DNA from 2 places in the Kitasatospora sp. NPDC059408 genome. Region 1 is predicted to be linked to the other one. Evidence: predicted binding sites of a transcription regulator. Region 1 holds the regulator's gene; the other holds the start of a gene.
What was found. The regulator HrcA, encoded in region 1, represses chaperone genes, less so after heat shock. The targets are predictions, from matches to a motif close to TTNGCACTCNGNNNNNCNGAGTGCNAA.

Region 1 (9,773 bases):
CTCACCTGGGCGCAGACCGCGGCCCGGGTCAAGGCGGTGGCCGCCGGCCTGATGGCGCTCGGCATCCAGCCCGAGGACCGGGTCGCCCTGGCCTCCTCCACCCGCCTGGAGTGGATCGTCGCCGACCTCGGCAACATGTGCGCGGGCGCGGCCACCACGACCGTCTACCCGAGCACCAACGCCGACGAGACGGCCTTCATCCTCTCCGACTCCGGCTGCCGGGCGATGTTCGCGGAGAACGCCGCGCAGCTCGCCAAGGCCGTCGAGCAGATCGGGGAACTGCCCGAACTGCGCACCGTCATCCTGTTCGACGCCCCCGCCGCGGCGCCCGAGACGGCCGGGCTCGACCTCATCACCCTGGCCGAGCTGGAGGAGCGCGGCGCCGCGTACCTCGAGGAGCACCCGGACGCCGTCGAGAAGGCCGTCGCCGCGCTCGACAAGGAGCAGCTGGCCACCCTGATCTACACCTCGGGCACCACCGGCCGCCCCAAGGGCGTGCGCCTGGTGCACGACTGCTGGGCGTACGAGGCGCGTGCCCAGGAGGCGAGCGGGCTGCTCGGCCCGGACGACGTCCAGTTCATGTGGCTGCCGCTGTCGCACGTGTTCGGCAAGACGCTGATCTCGGGCCAGATCGCCACCGGCCACGTGATGGCGGTGGACGGCCGGGTCGACCGGATCATCCACAACCTGCCGGCCATCCGGCCGACCGTCATGGCGTCCGCGCCGCGCATCTTCGAGAAGGTCTACAACGGCATCGCCGGGCGGGCCCGGGCCGAGGGCGGCGCGAAGTACAAGATCTTCCGCTGGGCCGCCGGGGTGGCCCGCGAGTACGCCCGGGTCGTCCAGGAGAACCGGATCGCCACCGGGGTGGACGGCGCGCCGTTCGCCCTGCGGGCGCAGCACACGGTCGCCGACAAGCTGGTGTACGCGAAGATCCGCGCCGCCTTCGGCGGGCGCCTGCGCGGCGCGGTCTCCGGCAGCGCGGCGCTGGCCCCCGAGATCGGCTACTTCTTCCTCGGCGCCGGCGTGCCGATCCTGGAGGGCTACGGTCTGAGCGAGACCAGCGCCGGCTCCTGCGTCAACCGCAAGGAGGACGTGCGGATCGGCACGGTCGGCCGCGCGCTGCCGGGCACCGAGGTGCGGATCGCCGAGGACGGCGAGATCCTGCTGCGCGGCCCGGGCGTCATGCGCGGCTACCACAACCTGCCGGAGAAGACCGCCGAGGTGCTGGAGCCGGACGGCTGGTTCCACACCGAGGACATCGGCGAGCTCACCGCCGACGGCTTCCTGCGGATCACCGACCGCAAGAAGGACCTGTTCAAGACCTCCGGCGGCAAGTACGTCGCGCCGAGCGAGGTCGAGGGCAAGTTCAAGGCGGTGTGCCCGTTCGTCAGCAACATCCTGGTGATCGGCAACGGCCGCAACTTCTGCACCGCGCTGATCGGCCTGGACGAGGCCGTGATCATGCCGTGGGCCGCCGAGCACGGCCTGGCCGGCAAGTCCTACGCCGAGGTGACCGCCGACCCGCAGGTCCACGAGCTGATCGAGGGCTTCGTGAAGAAGCTCAACGGCGACCTCCAGCGCTGGCAGACGATCAAGAAGTTCCACCTGCTGCCGCGCGACCTCGACATCGAGCACGGCGAGCTCACCCCGAGCCTGAAGATCAAGCGCCCGGTGGTCGAGCGGACCTACGCGGACGCCGTGACCGCGATGTACGCGGGGGCCAACGAGGCCTGAGCCGCCCCCGTCCCGTACGGCCCGCGGGTTCGCCCCGGCCGTACGGGACAATGGGGTCATGCCCTCCGCACTCCCCGACGGCGATCCGGTGCCGTCCGACGGTTCCCTGCCCGCGCACGCCCTCGACGGGCTCGGCACCCGGCCGTTCGGCTTCTACCTGCACGTGCCGTACTGCGCCAGCCGCTGCGGCTACTGCGACTTCAACACGTACACCGCCACCGAGCTCCGCTCCTCGGGCGCGGTCGCCTCGCAGGAGACGTACGCCGACAACGTGATCGCGGAGATCCGGCTCGCCCGTCGCGTCCTGGGCGACGCGGACCTCCCGGTGGAGACGGTCTTCCTCGGCGGCGGCACCCCGACGCTGCTGCCCGCCCGCGACCTGGTGCGGATGCTCGCCGCGATCCGCGACGAGTTCGGGCTCGCCGACGGTGCCGAGGTGACCACCGAGGCCAACCCGGAGTCCGTCGGCCCGGCGTACCTCGCCGAACTGCGCGAGGGCGGCTACAACCGGATCTCCTTCGGCATGCAGAGCGCCCGCCCGCACGTGCTGCAGCTGCTCGACCGCCACCACACCCCGGGCCGCCCCGAGGCCTGCGTGGCCGAGGCCCGCGCGGCCGGCTTCGAGCACGTCAACCTCGACCTCATCTACGGCACCCCCGGCGAGTCCGACGACGACTGGCGGGCCTCCCTGGACGCCGCCATCGGCGCCGGGCCCGACCACGTGTCCGCCTACTCGCTGATCGTCGAGGAAGGCACCCGCCTCGCCGCCCGCGTCAAGCGCGGCGAGCTCCCGATGATCGACGACGACGTCCACGCCGACCGCTACCTGATCGCCGAGCGGGCGCTCGCCGCCGCCGGCTACCACTGGTACGAGGTCTCCAACTGGGCCACCACCCCCGAGGGCCGCTGCCGCCACAACGAGCTGTACTGGACCGGCGCCGACTGGTGGGGCGCCGGCCCCGGTGCCCACAGCCACGTCGGCGGCGTCCGCTGGTGGAACGCCAAGCACCCCGCCGCCTACGCCCGGGCGCTGGCCGAGGGCCGCACCCCCGCCCTGGCCCGCGAGGTGCTGACGGACGAGGACCGCCGCGTCGAGCGCATCCTCCTCGAACTGCGCCTCGCCGAGGGCATCCCGCTCACGCTCCTCACCGACACGGCCCGCAAGGCGGCCGCCGAGGCCCTCGCGAGCGGCCTCCTCGCCCCCGACACCTACGCCGGGGGCCGCGCCACCCTCACCCTCCAGGGCCGTCTCCTGGCCGACGCGGTCGTGCGTGACCTCGTCGACTGAATGTCGTTAACGTGGTATCAGCCGTCAGAAGGAGTGTGGGATGACCGCCATCGATGACCGGGTGATAGGGATCTTCGAGAACCTTGAGGTCCCGGAGGGTTTCAAGGCCGAGCTCATCAGGGGGGAAATCGTGATGATGGCCGGACCTGATCGGGTCCACAACTGGATTGTTGAGTCGATCCAGGACCAGATTCCCCGGGCGCGATGGCATCGCTCGGTCACGCAGGATATTGACCTCCCTGGGCTCACGAGCGAACCTCAGCCCGACTTGGTCGTCTACGAGCGAGACGCCGTCGAAGGCCCTGGTCGCCTGGTTCCTGCGCCTCTCCTCACGCTGGTGCTTGAGGTGGTGTCGAAGACCAGCGTGCTGCGCGACTACCGGACCAAGCGGGAGCTCTACGCCGAGGGCATGATCCCCGTCTACCTGATCGTCGACCCGATCAAGGCCGTCTGCGTGCTGCTCACCGAACCCACCCGGGCGAGCGCCTCGGGTCTGCCGGACTACGTGTCCGAGCGGACCACCAAGTTCGGCGAGCCCATTCCGGTGGATCTGCTGGGCGTCACGCTGGACACCTCGGAGTTCCAGACCTACGCCTGACCCGGGAGGGTCGCGAAGTCGATCAACTCTTCCACCCTGCCCAGGAGTTCGGGCTCCAGGTCCTTGTAGGAGTTCACCTTCGACAGGATGTGCTTCCACGCCGCCGGGGTGTCGACGGGCCAGCCCAGGCGGCGGCAGACGCCCTCCTTCCACACCTCGCCACGGGGGACCGTCGGCCAGGCCGGGATGCCGACCGAAGACGGCTTCACCGCCTGCCAGATGTCGATGTAGGGGTGGCCGACGACCAGCACGTCCTCGCCGGTGACCCGGGCGGCGATGCGGTGCTCCTTGGTGCCCGGCAGCAGGTGGTCGACCAGGACGCCGAGGCGGCGGCCGGGGCCCGGGGCGAAGTCGGCGACGATCGCGGGCAGGTCGTCCACGCCCTCCAGGTACTCGACCACGACGCCCTCGATCCGCAGGTCGTCGCCCCAGACCCGCTCGACCAGTTCGGCGTCGTGCCGGCCCTCGACGTAGATGCGGGACTCGCGCGCCACCCGGGCGCGGGCGCCGGGGACGGCGACCGAACCGGAGGCGGTGCGGGCCGGGGCGCGGACGGGGGCCGGGCCGGACGGGCGGACCAGGGTGACGACCCTGCCCTCCAGCAGGAAGCCGCGCGGCACCATCGGGAACACCCGGTGCTTGCCGAAACGGTCCTCCAGGGTGACGGTGAACCCCTCCGCCGTCTTCTCGCAGCGCACCACCGCCCCGCAGAAGCCGGTCGCCGCCTCCTCGACCACCAGGTCCCGCTCGGCGGGCACCTCCGGGGCGGGTGCCTGCTTCTTCCACGGCGGGGTCAGGTCGGGTCCGTACTGGCGGCTGCGCATGCCGGCGAGTCTACGGACGGACCGTCAGAGCCCGGGCGCGCCCCACACCGGGAACCAGCGGCCGAGGTCCTTCTCCAGCCGCAGGTCGTTCGCCAGCATCGCGTTGATCTGCAGCTCCAGCGGGCTGTTGCGCCGCTCCCCGCCGCCGGGCATCGGCGCGAACGGGTAGAACGTGCCGCGCTTGTACAGGTAGACCAGCGCCAGCGACTGCCCCTCCCCGTTCCGGAAGCCCACCAGCGAGCAGAGCAGCTGCGGCCCGAAGCCGTTCGCCTCCAGCTCGCTGTTGACCGCGTGCAGGTCGTTCACCAGCTCCGGCAGTTCCTCCGCGGTGTGCCGGGCGAGCAGCCACGAGTAGCCGTAGCCGTCCTTGGAGGCCTCCACCGGGACGCCGCCGCGCTCGGTGTCGGCGTCGAGCAGCGCCCGCACCTGTTGCTCGACCTGGACGAACGCGGCGCCCTCGACGGCCGCGAAGCACACCGAGCCGAGCCCGGTGGGCAGGAACCCGGCGCCGGCCTCCAGGGTGAGCGCGGCCGAGGGGACGCCGAACAGCTGGTCGAGGTCGGGCTTGACGGGCTTGGTGCGGCCGAACAGGGCGTCCAGGATTCCCACGGCGGTCCCTTCAGGCGGTCGGCGGGTCGGCGGGTCGGCGGGGCTCAGCGGCCCAGCTGGGCGGAGATCTTCGCCAGCTGCTCCAGCCGCTTCTCCAGCGTCGGGTGGGTGGAGAGCAGCTGGGAGGCCGTCTCCTTGGCGCTCAGCGCCGGGGCGAAGTAGAAGGCGTTGTAGGGCTGGGCCTGGCGCAGGTCCTTGGACGGGATCGCGGCGATCTGCCCGGTGACCTTGGTGAGCGCCGACGCGAGCGCGCTGGGCCGGCCGGTGAGCTGGGCGGCGGCGCGGTCGGCGGCGAGCTCGCGGTAGCGCGACAGCAGCCGTGTGAGCAGGAAGCTGATCGCGTAGACGACGATCGACACCAGCGGGATGACCAGCGCCGCGATCGCCGCGTTCTGGTCGTTGTTGTTGCGCCCGCCGCCGATGAACCCGCCGTACATGGCGATCCTGGTCATCGCCCCGGCGAGGACGCCGAGGAACCCGGCGATCGTCATCACGGCGACGTCCCGGTGGGCGACGTGCGAGAGCTCGTGCGCGAGGACGCCCTCCAGCTCCTCGGGCTCCAGCCGGCGCAGCAGGCCGGTGGTGACGCACACGACGGCGTTCTGCGGGTTGCGGCCGGTGGCGAAGGCGTTCGGCATGTCGCTGTCGGCGACCGCCACCCTGGGCTTGGGCATGTCGGCGAGCGCGCAGAGCCGGTCGACGGTGCCGTGCAGCTGCGGGTACTGCTCGGGGGACACCGGGCGGGCGCCCATGGCCCGTTCGGTGATCTTGTCGCTGAACCAGAACTGGGCCACGAACAGCCCGCCGGAGATCAGCACGATCAGGGGCCAGGCGCCGCGCAGCAGCACGATCAGCAGGCCGGTGAATCCGACGTACAACAGCCCGATCACGAACATGGTCCCGACCATCCGGCCGGTCAGGCCGCGGTCGGGCGCGAATCGGGTGTGCTGGGCCGAGCTCGACATCGCTTGCTCCTCCGTTCGCCGTCCGCTATCGATGCTGCCACCCGGACGGCCGCGGGGCACCACCCCCGCGCCGGGAACTGCGGGCAGGATCACCCCCGCTGCGCCGTTCCTGCCGTCGGACCCGGGCCGTACACTGGCAGGTAGGGTTCTGGCACTCGTGCGCTCAGAGTGCCAAACCCGGGCCTTCCAGGCCCGCATCAGCTCGATACGTCACAACGGACAACGTGCGAAGACGGAGGTGCGTGCCCCATGGCCGGTGAGGTCCGCCAGCTCGACGACCGCAAGCTCGCCGTGCTGCGCGCGATCGTCCAGGACTACGTGGGCACCGAGGAGCCGGTCGGCTCGAAGGCCCTGGTGGAGCGGCACAACCTCGGGGTCTCCCCGGCCACCGTCCGCAACGACATGGCGGCGCTGGAGGAGGAGGGGTACATCCACCAGCCGCACACCAGCGCCGGGCGCATCCCCACCGACAAGGGGTACCGGCTGTTCGTCGACCGGCTCGCCGAGGTCAAGCCGATGAGCGCGCCCGAGCGGCGCGCGATCCGGCACTTCCTGGAGGGCGCGGTCGACCTGGACGACACCGTCGCACGCACCGTGCGGCTGCTCGCCCAGCTCACCCGGCAGGTCGCCGTCGTGCAGTACCCCTCGCTGAGCCGCTCCACCGTGCGGCACATCGAACTCGTCGCGCTCGCCCCGGCCAAGGTGATGCTGGTCCTGATCACCAACACCGGCCGGGTCGAGCAGCGGATGGTGGACTGCCCGGGCACCGTCGGCGAGACGGCCTTGTCGGACCTGCGGGCCCGGATCAACGCGCGGGCCGTCGGCCAGCGCCTGCCGGACGTCCCGGCGGCGCTGGAGGAGCTGCCCGCGATGTTCGAACAGGTCGACCGGCCGACCGTCACCACGGTCCTGGCGACGTTGTTCGAGGCGCTCGCCGAGCAGAACGAGGAGCGGATCATGCTGGCCGGCACGGCCAACCTGACCCGCTTCGGCCACGACTTCCCGCTCACCATCCAGCCGGTCCTGGAGGCCCTGGAGGAGCAGGTCGTCCTGCTCCGCCTCCTGGGTGAGACCACGGACGCGGCGATGACGGTCCGGATCGGCCGGGAGAACGCCTACGAGGGGCTGAATTCCACCTCGGTGGTGTCCGTCGGCTACGGTTCGGGCGACGAGAGCGTGGCCAAACTGGGTGTGATCGGTCCGACCCGGATGGACTATCCGGGCACAATGGGGGCGGTGCGAGCGGTGGCGCGGTACGTGGGTCAGATCCTGGCCGAGTCGTAGCAATCAGCCACCGCTGGACAGACCAGCGGTGGTGCCCTGTCGCAGCACTACTACAGGCGGAACAAGCGGAGCATTAGGTGGCCACGGACTACTACGCGGTACTCGGCGTCCGACGGGATGCGGGGCAGGACGAGATCAAGAAGGCGTTCCGGCGCCTGGCACGCGAACTGCACCCGGACGTCAACCCGGACCCGAAGACGCAGGAGCGGTTCAAGGAGATCAACGCCGCCTACGAGGTGCTCTCCGACCCGCAGAAGCGGCAGGTCTACGACCTCGGCGGCGACCCGCTCTCGCCGGGCGGCGGCGGTGGCGCGGGCGGCTTCGGCGCCGGCGCGGCCGGTTTCGGCTTCTCCGACATCATGGACGCCTTCTTCGGCGCCGCGGCCGGCCAGCGGGGCCCGCGCTCGCGCACCCGCCGCGGGCAGGACGCCATGATCCGGCTGGAGATCACCCTGGAGGAGGCCGCGTTCGGCACCACCAAGGAGCTCCAGGTCGACACGGCCGTCACCTGCACCACGTGCAGCGGGGAGGGCGCCGCGCCCGGCACCTCCGCGCAGACCTGTGACATGTGTCGCGGCAAGGGCGAGGTCTCCCAGGTCACCCGGTCCTTCCTGGGCCAGGTCATGACCTCCCGCCCCTGCCCGCAGTGCCAGGGCTTCGGCACCGTCGTGCCGACCCCGTGCCCGGAGTGCGCCGGCGACGGCCGGGTCCGCGCCCGCCGCACCCTGACCGTCAAGATCCCGGCCGGTGTCGACAACGGCACCCGGATCCAGCTGGCCGGCGAGGGCGAGGTCGGCCCCGGCGGCGGCCCGGCCGGCGACCTGTACGTCGAGATCGCCGAGACCACGCACACCGTCTTCCAGCGGCGCGGGGACGACCTGCACTGCACCGTCACCATCCCGATGACGGCCGCCTCGCTCGGCACCCAGGTGCCGCTGCAGACCCTGGACGGGTTGGAGGAGGTCGACATCCGGCCCGGCACCCAGTCCGGCCAGTCGATCCCGCTGCACGGCCGCGGCATCACCCACCTGCGCGGGGGCGGCCGGGGCGACCTGATAGTGCACGTCGAGGTGCAGACGCCCACCAAGCTCGACGCCGAGCAGGAGGAGCTGCTGCGCCGTCTCGCGGTGCTGCGCGGCGAGGAGCGCCCGTCCGGCCAGTTCGCGCCGGGCCAGCAGGGCCTGTTCTCGCGTCTGAAGGACGCGTTCAACGGCCGCTAGCCGTCCGCGGAGGGGTGCCGGGGTCCTCGCCCCGGCACCCCTTTCGCGTTCCGTCCCCCCTGGTCGCGGGCCCTGGCCGTGGTTGCCGGCCCGGGCCGCAGGTCCCACCCCGGAAAGGTTCCCCCTCATGACCGCCCCCGTGTTCGTCGTAGAGACCGAGCGGATCGCCGCCGCCGCGCCCGGGGCCGTGGTGCGGCTGGACGGGCCGGAGGGGCGCCACGCGGCCGCGGTGAAGCGGCTGACGGCGGGCGAGGCGGTCACCCTGGCCGACGGGCTGGGGCTCGGCGTGGACGGGACGGTCGCCGAGGTGCTCGGCAAGGACGCGATCGACGTCACGGTGGCCGCCGTGCGCCGCGAGCCGGAGCCGGCGCCGCGGATCGTCGTCGTCCAGGCGCTGCCCAAGGGCGACCGCGGCGAGCTGGCCGTGGAGACCATGACCGAGGTCGGCGTGGACGTCGTGATCCCGTGGGCCGCCTCGCGCTGCATCACCCAGTGGAAGGGCGAGCGCGGCGCCAAGGCGCTCGCCAAGTGGCGCGCCACCGCCCGGGAGGCGGGCAAGCAGTCCCGCCGGCTGCGCTTCCCCGAGGTGCGGGACCTGATGACGACCCGCCAGCTGACCCCCGTCCTGGCCGGCGCCGCGTTCGCCGCGGTGCTGCACGAGGAGGGCTCCGAGCCGCTGGCCGCCGCCGCGCTGCCGGCCGCCGGGGACGTCGTCCTGGTGGTCGGCCCCGAGGGCGGAGTCTCCCCGGAGGAGCTGGCCGCCTTCGCCGAGGCGGGTGCGAAGCCGCACCGGCTCGGCCCGTCGGTGCTGCGCACCTCGACGGCCGGCGTGGCCGCCGGGGCGCTGCTGCTCGGGCGCACCGGGCGCTGGGCCTGACGGCCCCTGCGTCGGGGGCCGCCCGGATCCCGTCCGGTTTTCGCCCGGTCCCCGTCCGGATCCCGTCCGGTTTTCGCCCGGTTCCCACTCGGATTCCGTCCGGATCCCGCCCCGGTCTCACCCGGGTGGAGTCGGGTAAAAGCGGCCCGCCCCGTCCGCGTACGTGCCTACGCTGGCGGCGTGACGGAACCCCTCAGCAACCCTGTCGGCGCATACCTGCGCCACCCGCATCTGCACGGTGACCTGGTCACCTTCGTCGCCGAGAACGACGTCTGGCTCGCCCCGCTGGACGGTGGCCGGGCCTGGCGGCTGACGGCCGATCACCTGCCCGTCCACCACCCGCGGTTCTCCCCGGACGGGCGGCACATCGC
Region 2 (9,773 bases), on a different contig from region 1:
GGACACCCCCGAGTCGGCCCGGCTGAAGGGCGACGCCCGGATGGCCGAGGTGCTGCGCCGGGCCGTCCGCTCGGGCATCGCGCTGCCCACCGAGCCCTGCGTGGTGGTCCGCGGCTCCCGCCGCTGGCGCGTCCCCGTCCACGAACTGGCGGAGATCATCGAGGAGTTGAAGGGACGCGACACCCGCTACGGCGCCGCCGGCGAGGCCCTGCCGCAGCGCATCGCGCACACCGTGCTGCTGAAGATGGAGCAGTCCGGCGAGGCCCCGGACGACCGGGTGCAGGACGCGGTGGCCCGCAACTCCGCGGTCAAGGCCGTCGTCAAGCAGTGCTGGCCGCCGGTCGACCCGGCCAAGCTGGTGCTGCGGCTGCTCTCCGACCCGGAGTTCCTGGCCGCGTGCGCCGAGGGCGTGCTCACCGCCGACGAGCAGCGGGCGGTGCTGTGGCCCAAGCCCGGCCGCTCGGTGAAGACGGCCCGCTGGACGGCGGCGGACGCCGTCCTGGTCGACGAGGCCGGCGACCTGGTCCAGCGCACGCCCTCGCTCGGGCACGTGGTGCTGGACGAGGCCCAGGACCTCTCCCCGATGCAGTACCGCGCGGTCGGCCGCCGCTGCACCACCGGCTCGGCGACCGTCCTCGGCGACCTCGCCCAGGGCACCACCCCGTGGGCCACCGCGAGCTGGCCGGACGCCCTGCACCACCTGGGCAAGCCGGGCGCCCACGTCGAGGAGCTCACCAAGGGCTTCCGGGTGCCGGAGGAGGTCATCGCGTACGCCTCCCGGCTGCTGCCCGCGATCGCCCCCGGCCTGGCCCCGGCGACCTCGGTGCGCGACACCGCGGGGTCGCTGGCGATCCGCCGGGTCGCGGACGGGGAGCTGACGGAGGCGGTGGTCGAGGCCTGCCGGCGGGCCCTGGAGCACGAGGGCTCGACCGGCCTGATCGCCGCCGACGCGCGCGTCCCGCTGTTCGCCGAGGCGCTGGCCGCGGCCGGCCTGCCGCACCTCTCCCCCGGCGCCGAGACCAGCGCCGAGGCCCGGCTGACGCTCGTCCCGGCCTCACTGGCCAAGGGTCTGGAGTACGACTACGTGGTGCTGGACGAGCCGGCCGCCGTGATCGCCGGCGAACCGGACGAGCGCACCGGCCTGCGCCGCCTGTACGTGGCGCTCACCCGCGCCGTCTCGGGCCTGACCGTCCTGCACGCGGAGCCCCTGCCCGAACAGCTCGGATAGCGGCGGAGGGGCCGGCCCGCACCCGGACCGGCCCCTCCCGCGCGCGACGGACACCGGTCGACCGGCTGTCGGCGCTTCCACGCTCAGCCGTCGATCAGGGCCCGCCACTCGGCGACCTTCGCCGCGTCGACCGGCGCCTGCCACCCGCCGGCGCGGACCGCGCCGCCGACGTGGAAGGCGTCGAAGCCGGCCGCCCGCAGCTCCGGCACGTGCTCGGCCCGCAGGCCGCCGCCGATCAGGATCCGCTGCCCGTACCCGGGTTCGGCCTTCCTGGCCAGTTCCGCGAGGAGCACCTCGCGCCCGGCGTCCACGCCGCCCGGCGCGCCCGAGGTGAGGAAGGTGTCCAGTCCGGGCAGCGCGCCGACGGCCGCGCGGACGGCAGCCCGGTCGGCGCTGTGGTCGATCGCCCGGTGGAAGGTCCACCGGCAGCCGGCCACCGCGTCCGCGACCGCCGCGGTGGCGGCGAGGTCGACGGCGCCGTCCGCGTCGAGGAAGCCGAGGACGAACTCCTCGGCCCCCTCGGCGCGGAGCCCGGCGGCGCGGGCGCGCAGCTCGTCCAGGTCGCCCGGCGCGAAGCCGTCCCGGAGGCGGAGCATGACGCGCAGCGGCAGGTCGACGGCGGCCCGGATCCGGGCGAAGTCCTCGACGGACGGGGAGAGTCCGTCGGCGGCCATGTCCGTGACCAGTTCGAGCCGGTCGGCGCCGCCCGACTCGGCGGCCCGGGCGTCCTGGGGGGTCAGCGCGATGACTTCGAAAATTGGTCTAGACATATCCGTAGCCTGCCACATCCGCCCACCCCCGGCGAGCCCGCCGCCCGCTTCCGGTCACCGGCCCCGGCAACCGGCTCGGGGTCACGCCGCGGCGCGCTCCTCGTCGACGTCGCCGCCGCCGGGGCCGCCCGTGCCGCCCCGCCCGATCCTGTGCATCGCCACCGCGGCGATCACCATCAGCCCGATCACCGGCAGCGCGACCGGCAGCAGCCGGGAGAGCCCGCCCGACTCGCGCCAGATGTTGAACAGGCTCGCGAACGTCGTCAGCGACAGCACCGCGACGCCCACGGCGGCCGGGAACTCCTTGCCGCGCAGAGCGGTGAAGGTCAGCAGCACCGGCACGAGCAGCAGCACCGCGAACCACTGCGAGTCCAGCGGGAAGGTGGTGTCGTCCCAGCGCTGGAGCCACACCAGCCCGGCACCACCGACCACCGAGGCCAGCACCACCCCGCGGGTGCGCCAACCCGGCTTCGGCAGCAGGTCCGTCGGCGCCGCGAGCAGCAGCACGGCGGCCAGCGCGGCCGGCAGGGTCGCCATGCCGACGTACCCGGCCCACCACAGGTCGAAGAACACCGGCCCGGTGAACGCCTGCGCCAGGACGGCCAGTCCGAGCACCGCCTGGATCGAGGCGATGACGCGCACGGCCGTCCACCGCCCGAGCAGCGCCGCGATCGCGAGCAGCAGCGCGGTCACCGGCGGCGCGAGGATCGTGGCCCACGTGGTGTACGAGTGGTCCCAGGTGAGCTTGAACGAGGCCCCGTCCGGGTCGGTGACCCACGGGACCAGCCCCGAACCGGCCAGCGCGCCGGCCACCATCGGCGCGGCGAGCCCGAGCACCCGCCCGAGCATCCCGGAGCCGGTCAGCCCGAGCCGCACCCGCAGCCCGTACGCGGCCAGGTCGAAGACCTCCCGGGCGACGGCCGAGCGGTCGGCCTCGGCCGTGGCGTCGGCGAAGACGGCGGCGATCTCCTCGCCGCGCTCGCGGCGGTACCGGGACGGGTACAGCTGGAGAGCGGCCCGCAGCGCGCCCGAGGGCGCTCCGATCGTGGGTGTGGTCATGCGAAACTCCCCCTCGTCAAGGTCCGCAGCGCGGTCCCGGGCTTCCCCTTCAGCGCCGACCGGACGGTGGCCAGCCGGCGCTCCGCCTCGGCCGCGACCGACCGCAGCCGCTCCGCCTCGGTGGCGAGCGCCGTCCGGCCGGGGCCGGTCAGCGCGTAGGTGCGGCGGGCCCGGCCGTCCACGATCTCCTCGGCGGCGACCTCGATCAGGCCCTGCTGGAGCAGGCGGTCGAGGGCGCCGTAGAGGGTGCCGGTGCGCATCTTGACCCGGCCGTCGGAGATCTCGGAGATCTCCTGGATGAGCGCGTAACCGTGCCTGGGCGCGTCGGCCAGTGCGGTGAGCAGCAGCAGCGTCGGCTCCTGCATCGAGCGTTCTGTCATGCGTCTACATATATCGTCAACCGGCATATAGGTCCAGCACCGGTCCCCCCGGAGAGGCGTCCGTTACACGACCAGCACAATGGCGCCCATGCCGAACACCGAGGACCTGCTCGCCGACTGGACCGCCCTGCTCCACCGCTGCGGCACCACCGTCGACCCCGAGCCGTACGGGCGGGAGCTGCTCCGGCGCTGGGCCGAGCCGCAGCGCAGGTACCACACCACCGACCACCTGCGCGCGGTCCTGCGGCACGTCGACGGCCTCGCCGCGCACGCCGCCGACCCGGACGCCGTCCGCCTCGCCGCCTGGTTCCACGACGCCGTCTACCGGCCCGACCGCTCCGAGAACGAGGAGCGCAGCGCGGCGCTCGCGGTCCGGGCCCTGACCGCCGCCGGTCTGCCCGCCGCGCGGACGGCCGAGGTCGAGCGCCTCGTCCTGCTCACCGTCACCCACGACCCCGCTCCGGGCGACCGCGACGGCGAGGTGCTGTGCGACGCGGACCTCGCCGTGCTCGGCGGCACCCCCGAGGCGTACGCGGCCTACGCGGCCGCCGTCCGCGAGGAGTACGGCTTCGTGCCCGAGCCGGACTTCCGGGCGGGCCGGGCGGCCGTCCTGCGCCGACTCCTCGCCCTGCCCGCGCTCTACCGCACCCCGGCCGCCCACGAGCGCCTCACCGCGCCCGCGCGGGCCAACCTGGCGGCCGAACTCGAACTACTGGAGAACTAGACCAACTTGCCGACCGGCGCGACGGCGGTGCCCTGCTTGCCGCACACCCAGTGCGGGTCCGGCCCCAGCTCCGGCTCCACGCTCAGCGCGTGCGGGTCCCCGTCGGCCGCGCAGGCGGTGCACAGCGGCCAGCGCCCGTACGCCTCCAGCAGCGCGTCCTGGACGTCCTGGGCGACCAGCCCGAGCACGTACTCGGTGCCGTCCGGCCACTGCTCCAGCCACCACCGCCGGTGCGTGACGGCCTGCTCCACGAGCGAGACGACGGCGGCGTCCGCCACGTCCCGCGCGGTGAGGTCGGACAGGATCTGCGCACGGGCCTCGTGCAGGGCGGTCTCGATGTCAGCCATCCGTCGATTCTCCCAAACAACGCCGCGTGGGCGGCCCCCCGAAGGGAACCGCCCACGCGATCGGAACACCGATCCGGTCGTACGACCCGGATCAGAAGTCCATGTCACCGCCCGGCATGCCGCCGGCCGGGGCCGCGGCCTTCTCCGGCTTGTCGGCGATGACGGCCTCGGTGGTGAGGAACAGGGCCGCGATCGAGGCGGCGTTCTGCAGCGCCGAGCGGGTCACCTTGGCCGGGTCGATGATGCCCACGGCGATCAGGTCGACGTACTCGTTGGTGGCGGCGTTCAGGCCGTGACCGGCGGGGAGGTTGCGCACCTTCTCCACCACGACGCCGCCCTCAAGGCCGGCGTTGGTCGCGATCTGCTTGATCGGGGCCTCCAGCGCCACGCGGACGATGTTGGCACCGGTGGCCTCGTCGCCCTCGAGCTCCAGCTTGTCGAACGCGACGGCGGCCTGCAGCAGGGCGACGCCACCACCGGCGACGATGCCCTCCTCGACGGCGGCCTTGGCGTTGCGGACGGCGTCCTCGATGCGGTGCTTGCGCTCCTTGAGCTCCACCTCGGTGGCCGCGCCGGCCTTGATGACGGCCACGCCGCCGGCCAGCTTGGCGAGGCGCTCCTGGAGCTTCTCGCGGTCGTAGTCCGAGTCGCTGTTCTCGATCTCGGCGCGGATCTGGTTCACGCGGCCCGCGACCATCTCGCTCTCGCCGGCACCGTCGACGATCGTGGTCTCGTCCTTGGTGATGACGACCTTGCGGGCGCCGCCCAGGAGGTCCAGACCGGCGTTCTCCAGCTTCAGGCCGACCTCCTCGGAGATCACGGTGCCGCCGGTGAGGGTGGCGATGTCCTGGAGCATGGCCTTGCGGCGGTCGCCGAAGCCCGGGGCCTTGACGGCGACGGACTTGAAGACGCCCTTGATCTTGTTGACGATCAGGGTCGAGAGGGCCTCGCCCTCGACGTCCTCGGCGATGATGACGAGCGGCTTGCCGCTCTGCATGACCTTCTCCAGCAGCGGGAGCAGGTCCTTGATGCCGCCGATCTTGGAGTTGGCGATGAGGATGTACGGGTCCTCGAACGTCGCCTCCATCCGCTCCAGGTCGGTGGCGAAGTAGGCGGAGATGTAGCCCTTGTCGAAGCGCATGCCCTCGGTGAGCTCGAGCTCAAGACCGAAGGTGTTGCTCTCCTCGACGGTGATGACGCCTTCCTTGCCGACCTTGTCCATGGCCTCGGCGATGAGCTCGCCGATCTGGGTGTCGGCGGCCGAGATGGAGGCGGTGGAGGCGATCTGCTCCTTGGTCTCCACGTCGGTGGCCTGGGCCAGGAGCTGGTCCGAGACGGCGGCGACGGCCTTCTCGATGCCGCGCTTCAGGGCCATCGGGTTGGCGCCGGCGGCGACGTTGCGCAGACCCTCGCGAACCAGGGCCTGGGCGAGCACGGTGGCGGTGGTGGTGCCGTCACCCGCGACGTCGTCCGTCTTCTTGGCGACCTCCTTGACGAGCTCCGCGCCGATCTTCTCGTACGGGTCCTCGAGCTCGATCTCCTTGGCGATGGAGACACCGTCGTTGGTGATCGTGGGGGCGCCCCACTTCTTCTCCAGCACGACGTTGCGACCCTTGGGGCCGAGCGTGACCTTCACTGCGTCGGCGAGCTGGTTCATGCCACGCTCAAGGCCGCGGCGAGCTTCCTCATCAAAGGCGATGATCTTGGCCATCTGAAGTGGTCCTCCGGGACACGGTCGACTGCTCGGACCAAGGGGTGCCCGCGACGGACGGCCAAGGTGTGCGGGGGTCTATTCCCCTACCGCTCCCAGGGCCTCACCGACCCGGTCCGCTGTCACTCTCAAGCTGTGAGTGCTAACGCCAATGATTAGCACTCCGGGTGGTCGAGTGCAAGCCCAATCGCCAAGCCGGGAGCCGCCGCGGGAACGCCGACGGGCCCGCACGACGCGTGTCGCGCGGGCCCGTCGAGAAGCGAGTGGTCACCAGCCGTGGGCCGCGCCGAGCTCCTGGAGCCGGAAGGGGTCAGACCGCGCGGACCATGTCCGCCTGCGGGCCCTTCTGTCCCTGGGAGATCTCGAACTCGACCCGCTGGCCCTCCTCGAGGGTGCGGTAGCCGTCCATCTGGATCGCGCTGTAGTGGACGAAGACGTCCGCACCACCGTCGACCGCGATGAAGCCGTAGCCCTTCTCCGCGTTGAACCACTTGACGGTGCCCTGAGCCATTCCGAACTCCCCTAGTGCTGTGCTGGCCCTTCACGGTCCCGCAGGTCGCGGGCCCGGGTTGGTTGTGAAGGCCGGCCCGGGGAACCCCCCCTGGGCGCAGCCGTGCACGCCGCGATCAACCGCCCCGAACGACATCCGTGAGCGGGTGATTGCGTCGACCGCGGCTGAATGTATCCGGATCGACGCCCTCTGCAACAGGGCCCTCCGCGGTGAATTCCGGGTCCGCATCAAGGGACAGGACGGGCCGAATCGGAAGGAACTCCGCAATTCACGCCGGACATAGCGGACGGATTACACAAATCCCCTGGAGAATTCTGACATCCGCGTGACATGTTTCCCGGACCCGGTCCCCGGGCGGTCTCAACGGACGGACGGCGGAGCGGCGGTTCGCACGGGGAGGGTGAGGGGGACCCCTGTTCCCGGCCGAGCGACACTCTACTCCCACTCGACCGGGAAATATTCCCGCCGAAATGCGAGCGGCCGCCCCCGCGCACGGAATGCGGAATTCCGTGCGCGCGGGCGGCCGGTCGGAGCGGGGCGCGGCTCAGCAGCCGCCGGCCACCGCCGGAATGATCGAGACGCTGGCGCCGTCCTTGATCTCGGTCGCCAGTCCCTCGGCGAATCGCACGTCGTCGTCGTTCACGTACACGTTCACGAAACGGCGCAGCTTGCCGGTGTCGTCCAGGATGCGCGCGGAGATGCCCGCGTGGTTCTTCTCCAGGTCGGCGATGACGTCGCCCAGGGTCCCGCCGTCGGCGGTGACCTCGGCGGACCCGCCGGTGTAGGTGCGCAGGATGGTGGGGATGCGGACGGTGGCGCTCATGGGTGGCTCTCCTCGTGGGGGAATCAGGCGGACGCGAGGCCGGCGGTGCGGAAGGACTCCAGCGTCGGGCGGATGACCGCGGTCATCCCGGCATCGGCGACGGCGTCCAGGGTCTTGAGGCCGTCACCGGTGTTGATCGCGACGGTCTCCTTGGCCGGATCCAGCTGCCCGGTCTCGACCAGCTTCTTGAGCACGCCGACGGTCACCCCGCCCGCGGTCTCGGCGAAGATGCCCTCGGTGCGGGCCAGCAGCCGGATGGCGGCCACCACCTCGGCGTCGGTGACGTCCTCGACCGCTCCGCCGGTGCGCCGCGCGATGTCCAGCACGTACGGGCCGTCCGCCGGGTTGCCGATCGCCAGCGACTTGGCGATGGTGTCCGGCTTCACCGGCTTGATCACGTCCCGGCCGGCCTTGAACGCCGCGGAGACCGGCGAGCAGCCCTCGGCCTGGGCGCCGAAGATCCGGTACGGCCGGTCCTCGACCAGCCCGAGCTTGATCAGCTCCTGCAGGCCCTTGTCGATCTTCGTGAGCTGCGAGCCCGAGGCGATCGGGATGACGATCTGCTCCGGCAGCCGCCAGCCGAGCTGCTCGCAGATCTCGTACGCGAGCGTCTTGGAGCCCTCGCCGTAGTACGGGCGGAGGTTGACGTTGACGAAGCCCCAGCCCTCGCCGGCCGGGTCGCCGATCAGCTCCGAGCAGAAGCGGTTCACGTCGTCGTAGTTGCCCTCGATGCCGACCAGCTCGCCGCCGTACACACCGGCCATGACGACCTTGCCCTGCTCCAGGTCGTGCGGGATGAACACGCACGAGCGGAACCCGGCCCGGGCCGCCGCCGCACCCACCGCACCGGCCAGGTTGCCGGTCGACGAGCAGGACAGCGTGGTGTAGCCGAAGGCGCGCGCGGCCTCGATCGCGCAGGCCACCACGCGGTCCTTGAACGAGTGCGTCGGGTTCCCCGAGTCGTCCTTCACGTACAGGTTCGCGGTGAACCCGAGCTCGCGACCGAGGTTGTCCGCCTTGACCAGCGGGGTCCAGCCGGGATTCAGGTTCGGCTTCGAAGCGACGTCCGCGGGCACCGGCAGCAGCGGCGCGTAGCGCCAGATCGACGCGGGCCCGGCCTCGATGCGCTTGCGCAGCTCCTCGGCGGCCTCGCTCCCGAACTCGTACGCGATCTCCAGCGGCCCGAAGCACTCCACACAGGCGAAGCTCGGACCGAGCGGGAAGCGGGTGCCGCACTCCCGACAGGACAGGGCGGTGGCGGGGCCGAGATCCACGGATGCGGGTGCGACTGTGTCGATAGCCATGATGGCGGAGGCCTCTCTCCTCATCTTCCCCGTGGTGCGGGCGCACCACGGGCCGGAATTGGCACCTGTCCCGCCGGGGCCTGGTGAAAGCCGCGCGAGAAGGTTGCCGGGACGTCAACGGGCCGTTCCCTCAGTCCCTCTGGATGAGCATGTGAAGTTGTCGTCAGCGGTGACCCCGGCGTGCGAAGGTCCGACCGCTGTACGAAGACTGTATCCGAAGGCGCCGAGCCCGAAAGGGACCGTCCGCCACGCGAGATGGCCCGTTCCACCCCGATCCGCCGAGGAGAGTCCCGTGCCCGCCGAACCGACCCCCGCACTCCTCCCGCAGGCGGCCTCCTGGCTGGGCCGCCGCTCGTGGAGCGCGGCCGACCGGCCGGTCGACACCCTCCTGGCGGCCAAGCGCCGCACCGGCCACACCGTCAGCGTCGTCCTGCCCGCCCTCGACGAGGCGGCCACCGTCGGCGACATCGTCCGCACGATCCGGCGCGAGCTGATGGAGCGCCTCCCCCTCGTCGACGAGCTCGTCGTCGTCGACTCCGGCTCCGCCGACGACACCGCCGCCGTGGCCGCCGCGGCCGGCGCCCGGGTCGTGCCGCGCGACGGGATCCTGCCCCGGCTGCCCGCCGTGCCCGGCAAGGGCGAGGTGCTGTGGCGCTCGCTGCTGGTCACCCACGGCGACATCGTCTGCTTCGTCGACGCCGACCTGCGCGAGTTCGACCCCGCCTTCGTCTCCGGCACCGTCGGCCCGCTGCTCACCGAGCCGGACATCCAGCTGGTCAAGGCCATGTACGACCGCCCGCTCGAAGTCAGCGGCTCCGCCGGGGACCCCGACGCGGTCTTCCCGGCCGGCGGTGGCCGGGTGACCGAACTGGTCGCCCGCCCCCTCCTCAACCTGCACTGGCCGGAACTCGCCGGT

Region 2: a site for HrcA is predicted at 6,375-6,401, ahead of groL (chaperonin GroEL). Genes of this name have one in related genera too.

The regions. Positions count from the first base shown of each region.
Region 1 is NZ_JBHYWI010000065.1:24,878-34,650, reverse strand. It holds gene ACFXDE_RS32585 (AMP-dependent synthetase/ligase) at 1-1,737, shown strand, start outside; gene hemW (radical SAM family heme chaperone HemW) at 1,796-3,025, shown strand; gene ACFXDE_RS32575 (Uma2 family endonuclease) at 3,066-3,623, shown strand; gene ACFXDE_RS32570 (DUF3097 domain-containing protein) at 3,614-4,447, opposite strand; gene ACFXDE_RS32565 (hypothetical protein) at 4,472-5,056, opposite strand; gene htpX (zinc metalloprotease HtpX) at 5,101-6,021, opposite strand; gene hrcA (heat-inducible transcriptional repressor HrcA) at 6,271-7,305, shown strand; gene dnaJ (molecular chaperone DnaJ) at 7,383-8,525, shown strand; gene ACFXDE_RS32545 (16S rRNA (uracil(1498)-N(3))-methyltransferase) at 8,653-9,402, shown strand; gene ACFXDE_RS32540 (S41 family peptidase) at 9,583-9,773, shown strand, end outside.
Region 2 is NZ_JBHYWI010000127.1:7,388-17,160, forward strand. It holds gene ACFXDE_RS41485 (HelD family protein) at 1-1,228, shown strand, start outside; gene ACFXDE_RS41490 (copper homeostasis protein CutC) at 1,312-1,998, opposite strand; gene ACFXDE_RS41495 (hypothetical protein) at 2,080-3,057, opposite strand; gene ACFXDE_RS41500 (PadR family transcriptional regulator) at 3,054-3,437, opposite strand; gene ACFXDE_RS41505 (hypothetical protein) at 3,526-4,161, shown strand; gene ACFXDE_RS41510 (hypothetical protein) at 4,158-4,508, opposite strand; gene groL (chaperonin GroEL) at 4,600-6,219, opposite strand; gene ACFXDE_RS41520 (cold-shock protein) at 6,530-6,730, opposite strand; gene ACFXDE_RS41525 (ubiquitin-like small modifier protein 1) at 7,275-7,553, opposite strand; gene thrC (threonine synthase) at 7,577-8,857, opposite strand; SAM riboswitch class I at 8,875-9,007, opposite strand; gene ACFXDE_RS41535 (glucosyl-3-phosphoglycerate synthase) at 9,150-9,773, shown strand, end outside.